DNA from 2 places in the Laceyella putida genome. Region 2 is predicted to be linked to the other one. Evidence: a T-box and tRNA genes for the amino acid it is inferred to sense, from the RefSeq annotation. Region 2 holds a T-box; the other holds one or more tRNA genes.
What was found. The T-box of region 2 lies ahead of pheS (phenylalanine--tRNA ligase subunit alpha). A T-box ahead of a tRNA ligase gene usually reads a tRNA of that ligase, here a tRNA-Phe.
Positions count from the first base shown of each region.

Region 1: it has a tRNA-Phe gene. The T-box ahead of pheS (phenylalanine--tRNA ligase subunit alpha) is inferred to sense a tRNA for this amino acid. The anticodon was not compared.

Region 1 is NZ_JBHTBW010000056.1:147-4,941, forward strand. It holds gene ACFQNG_RS15945 (MDR family MFS transporter) at 108-1,610, opposite strand; tRNA gene ACFQNG_RS15950 (tRNA-Ser) at 1,834-1,927, opposite strand; tRNA gene ACFQNG_RS15955 (tRNA-Phe) at 1,940-2,015, opposite strand; tRNA gene ACFQNG_RS15960 (tRNA-His) at 2,039-2,114, opposite strand; tRNA gene ACFQNG_RS15965 (tRNA-Asp) at 2,124-2,200, opposite strand; tRNA gene ACFQNG_RS15970 (tRNA-Val) at 2,204-2,279, opposite strand; tRNA gene ACFQNG_RS15975 (tRNA-Glu) at 2,284-2,360, opposite strand; gene ACFQNG_RS15980 (cell wall-binding repeat-containing protein) at 2,540-4,123, opposite strand; rRNA gene rrf (5S ribosomal RNA) at 4,416-4,530, opposite strand; tRNA gene ACFQNG_RS15990 (tRNA-Arg) at 4,537-4,613, opposite strand.
Region 2 is NZ_JBHTBW010000062.1:100,873-110,225, forward strand. It holds gene ACFQNG_RS17555 (MarR family winged helix-turn-helix transcriptional regulator) at 1-282, opposite strand, end outside; gene thiE (thiamine phosphate synthase) at 950-1,582, opposite strand; gene thiD (bifunctional hydroxymethylpyrimidine kinase/phosphomethylpyrimidine kinase) at 1,572-2,387, opposite strand; gene ACFQNG_RS17570 (DsbA family protein) at 2,571-3,263, shown strand; gene ACFQNG_RS17575 (disulfide oxidoreductase) at 3,284-3,718, shown strand; gene ACFQNG_RS17580 (sporulation protein YjcZ) at 3,823-3,996, shown strand; gene sspI (small acid-soluble spore protein SspI) at 4,055-4,273, opposite strand; gene ACFQNG_RS17590 (potassium channel family protein) at 4,378-5,043, shown strand; gene ACFQNG_RS17595 (TrmH family RNA methyltransferase) at 5,036-5,842, shown strand; T-box leader at 5,910-6,137, shown strand; gene pheS (phenylalanine--tRNA ligase subunit alpha) at 6,183-7,184, shown strand; gene pheT (phenylalanine--tRNA ligase subunit beta) at 7,198-9,353, shown strand, end outside.

The DNA.
Region 1 (4,795 bases), on a different contig from region 2:
TTTCATTATCCCTCTTCAATCAGCATAGCACAGAAAAAGAAAATCCCAACGAGACGGTTTGCCTTCTAAGGCCTGTTCGCTGGGAATCATGTTTGTAGTTTCTACCCTTACGGCGTTTCTTTCACCGCACTTCCCACATGGTTTGTCTGAGGTTTGTGATTGGGAAACCAAAACACAAAGATAAAGCTGAACAATGCAATCCCCAATAAAATGAGATAAATATGGTGCAATCCAAACACGAGGGCGCCTTTTAACAGCTGAACCATATCTGGGGAAACCGATAGTGTCTCATGTTGTTCCAGCAATTGGTTCAGTTGGTCAATATCCACCTGAACCGCAGCGGACTGTCTCTCCATATAACGAATCATATATCGATTAAACATCGTGCCAAATACGGCAACCCCGACCGTCTGACCAAGCGATCTCAATAAGGTGTTCACCGCTGTAGCCGTGCCACGCTGGTGCCATCCGACCGAAGATTGCACAATCACCGTAAACACCGTCATGGAAAAGCCGAAACCAAACCCTTCAACCAACATGATTGCCGCAAGAACCCATTCCGGTGTTGAGGCATCTGCCATCGTCAACCATATGGTCCCAAAAATAATCAACAGTAGGCCGGCCATGACTGTGCGGCGTGGACCGATTCTAAGCATGAGCCTGCCTCCGATGACCGCTCCCACCGGCCAGCCTAGCGACATGGGGAGAAGAGTAAGCCCAGATCCCGTAGCCCCCTGCCCATGAACCCCTTGCACCCAGAGCGGTAAATATACCGTCAGGGCGATAAGAACGGATGAGACAAAGAAACCCGCTATATTGGAGGCCGCAATCGCGGGAATTTTAAATAAGCTCAATGGCAACATAGGCTCAGACACATTTGCCTCAATATACAAAAACAACCCAATCAGCAAAACCGCCACCAAAAACAAGCCAATGATGGGGGCAGAAGCCCAGGGATAGACCACGCCCCCCGTATTGAGAGCTAGCAATAAAGCGGAAATTCCCAATGTAGACGTCAATGCGCCCCAATAATCAATCTGACGTCGCTCCGTTTCCCCTCCTTCTTTCAGAAACAGCGACACCAGGATGATGGATACAATCCCAAATGGCAGATTGAGATAAAATATCCAGCGCCAAGACACAAAATCAACCAAGAATCCCCCGACAAGAGGCCCCACGAGTCCTGAAAGCCCCCACACCGAACTAAACCAGCCTTGCACTTTAGCGCGCTCTTCATAAGGATAAATATCGCCGATAATCGTAAACGTCACCGGCATAATCGCGCCCGAGCCAATCCCTTGCAGCGCGCGGAAGCAGATGAGCTGGCTCATGGTCTGTGATAATCCCGACAACATCGAGCCAGCGAGAAAGATGGCCGCTCCCACATGAAAAATGCGTTTCCTACCATAAAGATCGGCCAACTTGCCAAAGATTGGGGTAGCGACCGTGGAGGTGAGAAGATAGACAGCAAAGACCCAGCTGATATACTGGATTCCCCCCAATTCGCTCACAATGCGGGGCATCGCTGTACTGACAATCGTCACCTCAATCGCCGCCAAAAATGTAGCAATCAACATAGCCATAGTCACTTTTTTGCGATCGCTTTTCACGCTCCCACCTCTTAACTAAATATATTTATCTAAATAGTTTAGATATCAGCTGAACGGAACCTGATTGATTAGTTGTCATCTATGAAGATCAAACCAAAAAGCAATTTATACCAAAATTATAACATTTCCCTGTTGAGGTTGACTCATTTATTTCGAAATACAAAACAAAAACCATCTTAGCAACTTCGCTTTCGCTTCCGTTACCAAGATGGTTATCTGTTGTTGGCGGAGAGAGAGGGATTCGAACCCTCGAGGCGAGTTTTGCCCGCCTACACGATTTCCAATCGTGCTCCTTCGGCCAGCTCGGACATCTCTCCATAAATCAAAAATGGTGGCTCGGGACGGAATCGAACCGCCGACACGAGGATTTTCAGTCCTCTGCTCTACCGACTGAGCTACCGAGCCAATCTCATTATTAAAAGGTGAAGTGGGGCGACCGATGGGAATCGAACCCATGAATGCCGGAGCCACAATCCGGTGCGTTAACCACTTCGCCACGGCCGCCAAGATAAATGGCGGAGCTGACGGGATTCGAACCCGCGATCTCCTGCGTGACAGGCAGGCATGTTAGGCCTCTACACCACAGCTCCCCATGGTGGACGGTGACGGGATCGAACCGCCGACCCTCTGCTTGTAAGGCAGATGCTCTCCCAGCTGAGCTAACCGTCCATGTTGGTGACCCGTAGGGGATTCGAACCCCTGCATGCTAGCGTGAAAGGCTAGTGTGTTAAACCGCTTCACCAACGGGCCAAGTTTCCATCTATTTCCTCCGCTGGAAATTATTCTCTCGACCAGCGGCGACTCTGTTATATTAGCATGGATCAACTAGGATGACAAGTAGATTGATATAAGTTTTATAATAGTGAATATTGTATTTTCTTGCTAAAAAATAATAAACTGCTCGTGCAACGCCCACGAGCAGTTAAATGCTAGTCTCTGATCAATCCGTCTATAAAGTGTTCTATTTCACTTGATACAGAATCAGTTCCCCCCAAAATATGAACATAATCCAACTCATACCAATGGGAACTGATAAAATTTTTAACGGATATATCCAATTTACTTGGCATGGTCAATAAGATGGGTCCATGCTCGTAGCCGGCCAGCGAACTGCTTGTCAAGGCATCGGCAAAAACATCCCCGCGCGCCAGTTTGATATTCGATATCTTTTTATTGTTGAAATGATATTTCGCCATGTTTGTGGATACTTCAAACCGATTGGCCCCGCCGATGCGTAGCACTGAAGCGGACGGATTCAACTTCTTGATTTGCGCTATCACGCCATCCGAGACAGAGGAAGGTCCACCTACAATGACAAACTCATTGATAACCCGATTTTTGACAACATTGGCCACGGTTTCGGGAATTCGATCTTTTTGAACAAGCAGTAAGGGTTTGCCCGCACCCGCATATCCCGACGCAGACAATGCATCCGAATAAATCAGTCCATTGGTCACATAGGCTGTCGCCGATCCGGCGCCACTGAGCGATTGGAGAGCGGCCTTGGCTGATACCTCAAAACGATCTTTCCCATCCAAGCGCACCACTTCGGAAACGCCTAGCTTTTTCAGCTGAAATACGATATGGGTGGAGACTGAATCGGTTCCCCCGAGAATAATGGCCTTGCGCGGCGCCAGGATTTTAATATGGGTTTTGACCGACTCTGGCAAAGCGCTGGGTGTAGTTAGTAAAACGGGATGTGTTCCCAAGTAAGGATGTTCAGCGACATAGGGATAGTCCAGATGCCAATGCAGTGACGAAGCTGACAATGCGTCACTGAACACGTCCCCACGGGCCAGCACAATCGTATCCAACCGTTCTCCAAGATATCTTTTTAATTCCCAGCTGACTCGGGTAGACACTTCATAACGATCTTTTCCATCAAGCCGCTCCACTCCTGGCCAAACAGGGAAATAAGTCGCAACTACCCAGTTTTTGCTTGCGGAAGAGGAGGCATAGAAATCAAATCGATTTACGGCCGGTTCTACTGACACCCACTTTCTAAAAGTAGGACTGGTCAAATCAATGATATCTGTATGATTTTGTTCCACAAACACTTGATCAGCATCGGTCGTTCCTTCCAATGCGATTTCCGGGTTCATTCTGGATAAGCGAGGGTTATGCGATGGGAAACCCGTAACATCCAAAGTGGGTTCATCTGTAGAAAATGCCGTAAATAATGCCCCGGAAATGTTCACTTCATAATCCAGTTCCTCATCAGGCTCAGTAAAATTCTTGGTTACAACTAGGGTATATTCGCCCACAGGTAAATAACCCCACAAGGAATGTTTATTGAAGTCCTTATCATACAATGTGGCAAAGACACCTATATGGTTCATTTGCGTCGTGAGTTCTCCTGGCTCCTTGACAGAAAAACGATAAACATGCGTGGTATAATGATCAACCATTCCATTGTAATGCAACACTTCAACCACTTGTGCCTCATTTGCCTTGCTAACGGATTTCTCTTGCTCTTTGATCCGTTCAAGGATGTGCTGTATCTTCGTCTCCACCCTCCTTTTGCTTTCTTGCATCATGTTGCTCTTTTTGTTTGTAGTGTCCCCCTTCGCATCAACTGCTGAAAAGGTCAACGGACAAAATGCCAGGGCCAACGCAACGAAGATGCTTATCCCTTTTTTACCATGACATCCCCTCCCGTAAGAATATATGAAAAATTTGTTGTCTATCTTTTTATTCGTAATAAACCCGTCTTTTAAATCCCTTTTTTTGGTTTTCACTTATAGGTTAACACCCGATGCATTTATACAAAAAAAGCCGATATCCTTTGGATACCGGCTTTCCATTGCCTAGCAACGACCTACTCTCCCGGGGCTTAGGCCCAAGTACCATCGGCGCTGGAGGGCTTAACTTCCGTGTTCGGTATGGGAACGGGTGGATCCCCTCCGCCATCGTCACTAGACAAAAGTGGCGTGCCCTGGAAGATTCGAACTCCCGACCTTTTGATCCGTAGTCAAACGCTCTATCCAGCTGAGCTAAGGGCACATGTGTTAAATTTATCAAAGACACCATATGGAAACTCCGCAAAGAATTTGCGGAGTGCAGTTGTTCTAAAGCTGGAGAAACCCGCCAAGAACAACAGGCCACACCTTGAAAATTAGATTGGAATAAAGCGTGTTGCAAATGGGAGAGATCTATGTGTAGGATAAGCCCTCGACCGATTCGTA
Region 2 (9,353 bases):
AAGCTCAACTACGCGTTTGTCCAATTGCGAGCGTTTGCGATAAGCCAAGTTTTTCTTTTCCAGATGGTCGGCAACGTGGGTGATGTGACTGACCGAGCAATCAAATTCTTGCGCGAGCGCCGTCACGATTTGCGGACTCTTGTCTTGCAAACTTTTCAATACGTTAAATTCGGCTCCATTGATTTTTTCTTCCCAGATATCCGCCAAATCTTTGCGCATTTGACGAATGATATGGCGAAAAGATTGTTCCAATTCCAAAATCATTTCTAATCGATCTGACATGTCGGATCTCCTTAAGTGCTTGTTTCATCAAGTCAAGTAATTTGTGCTGTGCTGTATTATAACGTTCAAATGATGTTTCGGCAATGGAAATTTTATAACACTTAATTAAGGGTCGATGAAGAAAAAAACTCCTGCTTACTGGCAGAAGATAATAGGGAATGTGAATTATTTTTGGACGGAACTTGCTTTCCTGATGCAAACGATTCACTGAGCTGACGGCATAGGTAAATGAAGAGTCTTTGGCTGTGCGGTCCAGATAGGTTTGCCGTGAAGCCGTTTTGCGCACCGTCGCGATGATCGCTTCGGGTTTGGAAGCATCCGGTTTGCCTGTAAAAAAGAAAAAACCAGTCTGGCCGACTGGTTTTGTGGATTACGTTTGGTGTTCATGTCACTTCTTGCAATCGCAATCCGGGCATTTGCAATCAGGGGTACCACATTTGCTACATTTGGAAGTGCGAGGAACGAAGAGCTTGTTCATCCGGTTCACCTCCAATGCGAAATGGAATGACAAGAGGTGATTCTCATCATTCCATTATATTTTATTATATTATTCTTCCAATGTAAATTGAATATTCCTAATTTAGAGAAAAAAGAGAATGAAATATTTATGCCCGCCCCTTCCATCTTGATAAGGAGGCGGACTTGATGCGGGGCATTGGAACCGGGATTACAGCTCCCTCAATTGCCGGGCAGAAAGCTCAGGGGAGTCGGCTCGGGTAATTGCGGAGATGACGGCGATCCCATCGGCGCCGGCTTGAAATACTGCCGCGCCATTTTGGCAAGTAATCCCGCCAATGCCGACGATGGGAAAGGTTCCGATCGCTTGACGGATTTCGGCAAGGGCGCTGGGGCCAATCGGTTTCCGCGCGTCTGGCTTACTTGTGGTGGCAAACATCGGTCCAACGCCGAGATAATCGGCCCCCTCTTGCATCGCTTGTTTTGCTTCGGCGATGTTGCGGGCCGAAACGCCAACCAAGCTGGACGGTGGAAGGATGCGCCTTACCTCGGGAACGGGCAGGTCGTCTTGGCCCAGATGGACTCCGTCCGCTTCAAGAATCATGGCCAGATCAACCCGGTCATTCACCAGGAATGGAATCCGGTGCGAGCGACAAAGGCTGCGCAGGGTTTTGCCCAATTGCACGGTTTCGCTCAAGTTGAGCACGGAATGTTTCTCGCGAAATTGAAACATGGTAATTCCGCCGGCGATGGCGGCCCGCAAAACTTCAGCGGGATCATGGTGTGGGCAATCTTGGCTCCCCATGACCAGATATAATCGCAAGTCTTGCGGTTTAATCGGCATCAGGCTCACCTCCTTGACGATGCGCCCAATGATTGGTTGGTCCGTGTCCGCGCCCCAATGGCAATGAGTGGGCAATCGCCGCGGCAATGAACCGCTTGGCTTGGCTCACGGCTTTGGCAAGGGTAACGCCACGGGCCAGATAGGCGGCAATCGCCGCGGAAAATGTGCATCCCGTTCCATGGGTATGGGGGGTATTCACCCGAGGGGCGCGAAGGAAGCAAAATTCTTTTCCATCATAAAAGAGATCGATGGCTTCCTCCCCCTCCAAATGTCCTCCTTTGATCACCACCGAGCGGGCGCCGAGAGCATGCAAGGATTGGGCCGCTTTTTTGCGCGCATCCAGATGGTCGAGTGAGGTTTCCGTTAAAGCCTCCGCTTCCGCGATGTTAGGGGTAATCACCGTGGCAAGGGGAATCAGCTCTTCTATGTATTGCTTTTTGGCAGATTGGTCCAATAACAAATGCCCGCTCGTTGACACCATGACTGGATCAATGACCAATGGAAACAATTGGTGTTCTTTTACTTTGCGAGCGACCAACGCTGTGATCTCCGCGTTGGCCAACATGCCGGTTTTGGTCGCATGGACGCCGATATCCGTCACGACGGCGTCGATTTGCTTGGCGATTGAGGCGAGCGGGAGGGTTTGGACATCAAACACCCCCAGCGTATTCTGTGCCGTTACGGCAGTGATCGCGGTCATGCCATAAACTTGAAGTTCTTGAAATGTTTTTAGATCCGCTTGAATTCCAGCGCCCCCGCCACTGTCTGAGCCAGCGATCGTCAGGGCCCGTGCCAGTTGGGTCATGTTCGTTCACCTATCTTTCTCTTAGTCGACACCCGATGTCATTAATTTATACTATAATATTCTATCAGAAATCATTTGCTTGAATTAAATTGAGAATAATCTAATTTTATAAAAAATAAACGAATCGAGGATATAGAAATTTGCATGCTTTTATTGTAACATTTAAAAGAAGGAGTGTGAAAAATGGCCAACAAACACAAGAAGAAAAAGCTATCTGATCAGATGAGCACAATCACCATGGTTACGGTTTTGCTTGTCTTTTTGGGCTTGGGTATATTTGCCGTGCTGCAATCTGTGGCGCAAAGCGGAGAACAAGCAGGGGCAAAGGTGAATATCAATTACGAAGGGCAACCCAGCATCGGAAACGCGAATGCTCCAGTCAAACTGGTTGAATTTGGCGACTTTAAGTGTCCAACCTGTAAGGCGTTTCATGATATGATTTATCCTCAATTGAAAAAAGATTATATCGATACGGGTAAAGTGCAAATGACCTTTATCAACTATCAGTTTTTGGGTGAAGACTCGGTGACCGCCGGGATTGCGGGTGAATCGATTTTCAAGCAGAATCCGGAAGCCTTCTGGAAGTTCTATGACGCGATTTACACGCATCAAGGCAAAGAATCAGAAAAATGGGCGACACCCGAATTTTTGGTTGACCTGACCAAGAAGAACATTCCGGAAGTGAATGCCGAGCAATTGAGCAAAGACCTGCTGGGCAAAGCCTACGAAAAAGAAGTGCTCGCTGATAACAAGCTGGCCCAAAACTATAAAGTGGACGGAGTTCCCGCCATATTTGTCAATGGCACCAAATTAGAGAACGGCATGGACTATGAAGCGTTGAAAAAAGCGATCGATGCGGAGTTGAAGAAAAAATAGGAGAGGAATTTTAAACTACGATGAGGCGAATCTTATCTACATACGGCCTGTATTTTGCCTGGGTTGTTTCGCTTGCCGCCACAGGGGGGAGCCTGTTTTTCAGTGAAGTGTTGGGCTTTATCCCATGCACACTTTGTTGGTATCAGCGTATCCTGATGTATCCGCAAGTGATTTTGCTCGGGATTGCTTCCTATCGCAATGATCGTCATATCATCCCTTATGTGCTACCCATGTCAGTGCTGGGGAGCTGCGTTTCGCTGTGGCATTATCTGGAACAAAAAGTGCCGGGCTTTGCCGAACTCCTGCCTTGCCGCGTCGGCGTGCCTTGCGCGCAAACCCATATCGACTGGTTTGGGTTCATCACGATTCCCTTTTTGGCCTTGGTTGCTTTTATCCTCATCATCGTCTTTCTCTCATTTGCCCGCAAAGAAACGGGCGAAGCCCAAGCTGATTGAATAAACGGGCACTTTTCCCTTGGCATTTGCCGGAGCCTGTTGTGGCAGGAGATACATAGATTATGTATTGTAATGTCACAACGAAGGGAAAGGGAGTAGACTTGATGAAAACAGGGCCTATCAAGACAAGCGGTATTGGTGGGTTTGGGGGATTTGGAGGCATTGGGGTCGCTATTGCCATTGCCATCCTCGTCATCCTGATTATCGCCTTCTTCTGCTTCTGGGGTTTCTTCGGCTTTGGCGGTGGTTTTGGCTTCCCCGATGGAGGGTTCTTTTAATCAAATATGGGTAAAAGAAGGCAAGCCTGTTCATCATGGAAGAACAGGCTTGTTCTTGTTAGCCCGGCTGTTTGACGAGGGATTGGTGTAAGGTCTCAATCATGTGATTCCGCTCTTCGGTGGAGCTGTTTTGCCAGATGACCTCAAACAGGACCCCCAATCCGGGCAACAATTTTTCTTCCCCCTGCCGGATGGAGTCAACCACTAATTCTTGCAGTTCCTGCGGATTCATGGTATGAATGTTGTGTATTACTGCACCGCGAATGTTAAAGTTCATTCCTGAAACCCTCCTTTATCCATAAGTCTGTACGGAAAAAATAACTTTATCCCAAACCATTTTGGGTAAGCTAATTTGTAAATGAGCGCGGAGGTGAAAAGTAAGTGAGTAAAACGTTTGCAATTATTGGACTGGGCCGATTTGGCGGAAGCGTGGCGCAAACGCTCCACACGATGGGATATGAAGTGTTGGCCATCGATAAAGACCCCCAGCGTGTACAAGATATGTCGCAAGTGTTAACGCACGCAGTGGAAGCGGATACGACGGATGAAAATGCGTTGAAATCGCTCGGCATACGCAATTTTGATGTCGTCGTGGTTGCGATTGGCAACGATATTCAAGCGAGTATTTTGACAACACTGGTGCTTAAAGAAATCGGATGCCCGAAAGTCGTGGTGAAGGCCGTCAATGAGATGCAAGGCAAGGTGCTGAACAAGCTGGGCGCCGATCGCGTCGTCTTCCCTGAACGGGATATGGGCGTACGCGTGGTTCATAGCTTAATCTCCCCCAACATCTTGGAGTATATTGAGTTGTCGGAGGACTACAGCATCATTGAGGTGATTGCCAGCGAATTCTTTGATGGAAAAACGTTGCAAGAATTGGATATTCGGGCTCGGTTTGGCTGCAATGTGATGGCGATCAAAAATGGGGCCAAGTTCAATATCGCTCCAGCGGCCACGGATGTGATACATAAAGGTGATACCTTGGTTGTGATCGGCCACAACAAAGACTTGAAAAAACTGCAAGAAAAGACGGATGGCAATGAATAGACGTGTTTTGATTACTTCGCCCCAAAATGAACAAGTGAAACGCTGGAAGAAGTTGCATAGCAAAAAAGGACGGTTGCAGGAACAAGCGTTGTTGATTGAGGGAGAGCATCTGTTATTGGAAGCCCATACCGCTTCTGTAAGGTTTGAGGCGATATTGGTCAACAGTGAGAAAGCTGACGCTTGGCGGCGGATTGAGGGACGGTTGCCGATGGATGTGGTGGTATATGAGTTGGCCCCCGCCATCTTTGATGCCTTGGTGGACACAGAAACGCCGCAAGGAGTGGCGGCGGTCATTTCGATACCGGTCTGGCCGCGGGAAGCTTGGTTGGAAAAAGAAGGGGATTTGACGTATCTATTACTCGATGCGATTCAAGATCCCGGCAATCTCGGGACGATGATACGGACCGCCCAAGCGGCGGGAGTCGATGGAATCCTGTTGGGGAAAGGGACGGTGGACCCGTTTAATGCCAAAGTGGTGCGCGCGGCCATGGGCGCGATTTTTCGTGTGCCGCTCATTCAAATGGATTTGGCAGAGGCGATTCCCCTTTTGCAAGCGCATGGGGTGACCATCGTAAACACCTCTCCGCATGCCGGTGCATATCATTTTGATTATCCATATCCATCGAGAGTGGCGCTCCTGTTGGGCAATGAAGGCAGAGGTGTGGATGAAAAGCACCTCGCGCACGTGGATGCGGCCATCAAAATTCCCATGCCGGGAGAGACAGAATCATTGAATGTTTCCATAACCAGCGCTATTTTGATGTATGAGCGAATTCGCCAACAATTTCAGGGAAGGTAACAGTTGCAGGTTGACTTTGGCTTGGCTTATAATATTAAATAATTTAATCTGACAATGGTTTTGGATGTCAAAAGCGATGACAGAGAAGAGTAAGCAGTGTAACCTTTCAGGGAGGAGATGCCGTGACTGGAAGCGTCTCTAAGGAATAGGCTGCTGAAGTTCGCTCTGGAGCTGTCCCCTGAAAACAAGGTGAGTAGGGGGAACCGGTTTGGCCGTTATCTCTGTGAAGTGGAAAAGAGGGGGAAGTCTGTCTTCTTTTCAAAAAGGGTGGTACCGCGAATCTCTCGTCCCTTTGGGCGTGGGATTTTTTTATTTTTATAAGAAGAAGGGAGTTTCGATAATGCGCGAACGTTTAGCGAGCTTGCAAGATGAAGCGGCAATTGCGATTGCCAATGCAGAGAGTTTGGACGCGTTACGGGAGCTTAAAGTCAAATACTTAGGGAAAAAGGGCGAATTGACCAGTGTGCTGCGCGGTATGGGAAGTTTGCCACCGGAAGAGCGCCCGGTGATCGGTGCCTTGGCAAATGAGATTCGTGCCCAACTGGAAACGTTGATTGCCGAGAAAGAAGAGGCGTTTGAAGAAGCTGTGCTGAATCAGCAATTGGCTGATGAAACGATTGATGTCACGTTGCCTGGAGCCCCGATCAAAGTGGGTTCGGTTCATCCGCTGAATCTGGTGATTGAACAGATGGAAGACGTTTTTATCGGAATGGGTTTTGAGATTGCTGAAGGTCCTGAAGTGGAGACGGATAAATATAACTTTGAAGCGTTAAACTTGCCCAAAGAGCATCCGGCGCGCGATATGCAAGATTCGTTCTACATCACGCCGGAGACATTGTTGCGCACGCACACCTCTTCAGTGCAAGTGCGCACCTTGGAAAAAAAAGAAGGACATGTGCCCGTACGGATCATTTGTCCAGGAAAGGTATATCGACGCGATGACGATGATGCGACGCATTCTCACCAATTTACGCAAGTGGAAGGTTTGGTCGTGGATCGCGGCGTGTCGATGAGTGAATTGAACGGTGTCCTGTTGGCGCTGATTGAGAAAATGTTTGGCGAAGGGACGGAGATGCGCTTACGCCCAAGCTATTTCCCATTTACCGAGCCAAGCGTAGAGGTGGACATCTACCATCCCGAAAAAGGCTGGGTGGAGATTCTGGGAGCCGGCATGGTTCATCCTCGCGTCTTGGAAAAAGCGGGCTACAATCCGGAGCGCTATTCTGGCTTCGCTTTCGGAATCGGGGTGGAGCGGATCGCGATGCTGAAATATGACATTGATGACATTCGTCATTTTTACAATAATGACCTGCGTTTCTTGCGCCAATTCCGTTCTGAGTGAGGAGTGAAATCATATGTTAGTATCTTACGAATGGTTATCTCAATATGTGGATTTAGAAGGGATTTCTCCTGAAGATATTGCTGAAGAGTTAAATCGGACGGGTATTGAAGTAGAAGTGATTTACACCCGTGATCCCGGGGTGTCCGGTGTTGTGATTGGGGAAGTGATGTCGGTTGAGCGCCATCCTGAAGCGGACCGTCTGAATGTCTGCTTGGTAAACGTAGGGAAAGGGCAAGTGTTGCAAATTGTATGCGGCGCGAAAAACGTGGCGGCTGGGCAACGGGTGCCTGTCGCTTTGGTTGGGGCCAAACTGCCGGGTGGCCTGCATATTAAAAAAGCCCAATTGCGCGGGGTGGAATCGAACGGGATGATTTGTTCCGCCCAAGAGTTGGGTTTCCCGGAAAAGGTGCTGATGAAAGAGCAGACCGAAGGCATTTTGGTGCTGGAGGCAGATGCGCCGATCGGCACCGACATTAAAGAATACTTAAGCATGAATGACCAAGTGATTGAATTGCAATTAACGCCGAACCGTTCCGATTGTTTGGGAATGATCGGGGTGGCTTATGAAGTGGCGGCGATTTTTGACCGTGAGTTGCGTTTGCCCATGATGCAACAGCTCCCTCCGCAATATGAGGCGCCGCTCAATATTTACATCGAATCTGAAGAAGATTGCCCTTTTTATGCGGCCCAAGTGGTGCATGACCTCAAAGTGGGGCCTTCTCCCCAATGGATGCAAAACCGCTTGATCTCGGCGGGGATTCGTCCAATCAACAATATTGTTGACATTACGAACTACGTCATGCTCGAGACCGGTCAACCATTGCATGCCTTTGATTACAACCAGGTTCAAGAGGGGCAAATCGTCGTCCGCCGCGCTTTGGCTGGCGAACAGATCGTGACCCTGGACAGTGTTCCCCGCACATGTGACCAAGAGATGTTGCTGATTACCGACGGAGAAAAACCCTTGGCTTTGGCGGGGGTCATGGGTGGGGAATCTTCCGAGGTGACGGATCAGACGGTGACGATTTTGTTGGAAGCCGCTTTCTTTGATCCACAAGTGGTACGGCAAACGTCTCGCAAACTGGGCTTGCGTTCCGACGCGAGCGCGCGGTTTGAAAAAGGGGTGGATCCGGAAGGTATTTTGCCGGCATTAGCCCGGGCTGTGCAATTGCTCTGTCAAATCGCCGGTGGCGCCGTAGCTTCTGAGCCATTAGTGAAAAAAGCGGGCGATGTCGAAGATATCGTCATCGACCTGCGCCACGAACGATTGGTGAATCTCTTGGGTGTACAGTTAAGCCAGGAAGAAGTGGTGGATATCTTCCGTCGTTTGCGGTTCCCGATCGAAACCACTGAAGGGGGCTATGCTGTGCAAGTCCCGACCAGACGCCCCGATATCACGATTGAAGTGGATTTGATCGAAGAAGTGGCGCGGCTGTATGGTTATGACCGCATTCCCACCACGTTGCCATGGGGCCAGCAACCACCGGGTGGGTTGACTGAGGAGCAGAAGGTGCGTCGGGTGATTCGTCATACCTTAAGGGACTTGGGACTCTCTGAGGTGTTGACATATAGCTTAACTTCCCAAGCGCTGGAACAAGAAGTGGCTTCCCTGTACACTGTGGAAACCCATATTCCGCTGGCCATGCCGATGAGCAACGAACACGCCGTGTTGCGCACCAACCTGCTTCCGCATTTGATTGAAACGGCTGCGTATAACCAGCGCCATGGGAATGAACGCGTGCAGATCTTTGAATTGGCTCGGGTGTATCTGCCTAACACGGCGGAAGGGCAAGTTTTGCCAGAAGAGCGGTTAGTCCTGGCCGGGTTATTGACGGGAAAACAACACACCAGCATCTGGAAAGGGGAGGCATTGCCAGCCGGTGATTTCTACACGGCCAAAGGGGTATTAGAAGCGCTGTTCACGCGCTTGGGCGTCTTTGACGTGGAATATCAGGCTGTTGCTCCACATGGTTTCCACCCTGGTCGCACCGCTCAGATATTGATTAACGGAGAGTTTGTCGGCTTGCTTGGTGAACTCCATCCAACATTGGCGAAGAAATATGATTTGCTTCGCCCCGTCGCGTTCCAAGTCGATGCGGAAAAACTGATCGCGGCCATAGAGGGCCCATTGGTGTATCAGCCGATTCCGCGTGTTCCAGCGGTTACGCG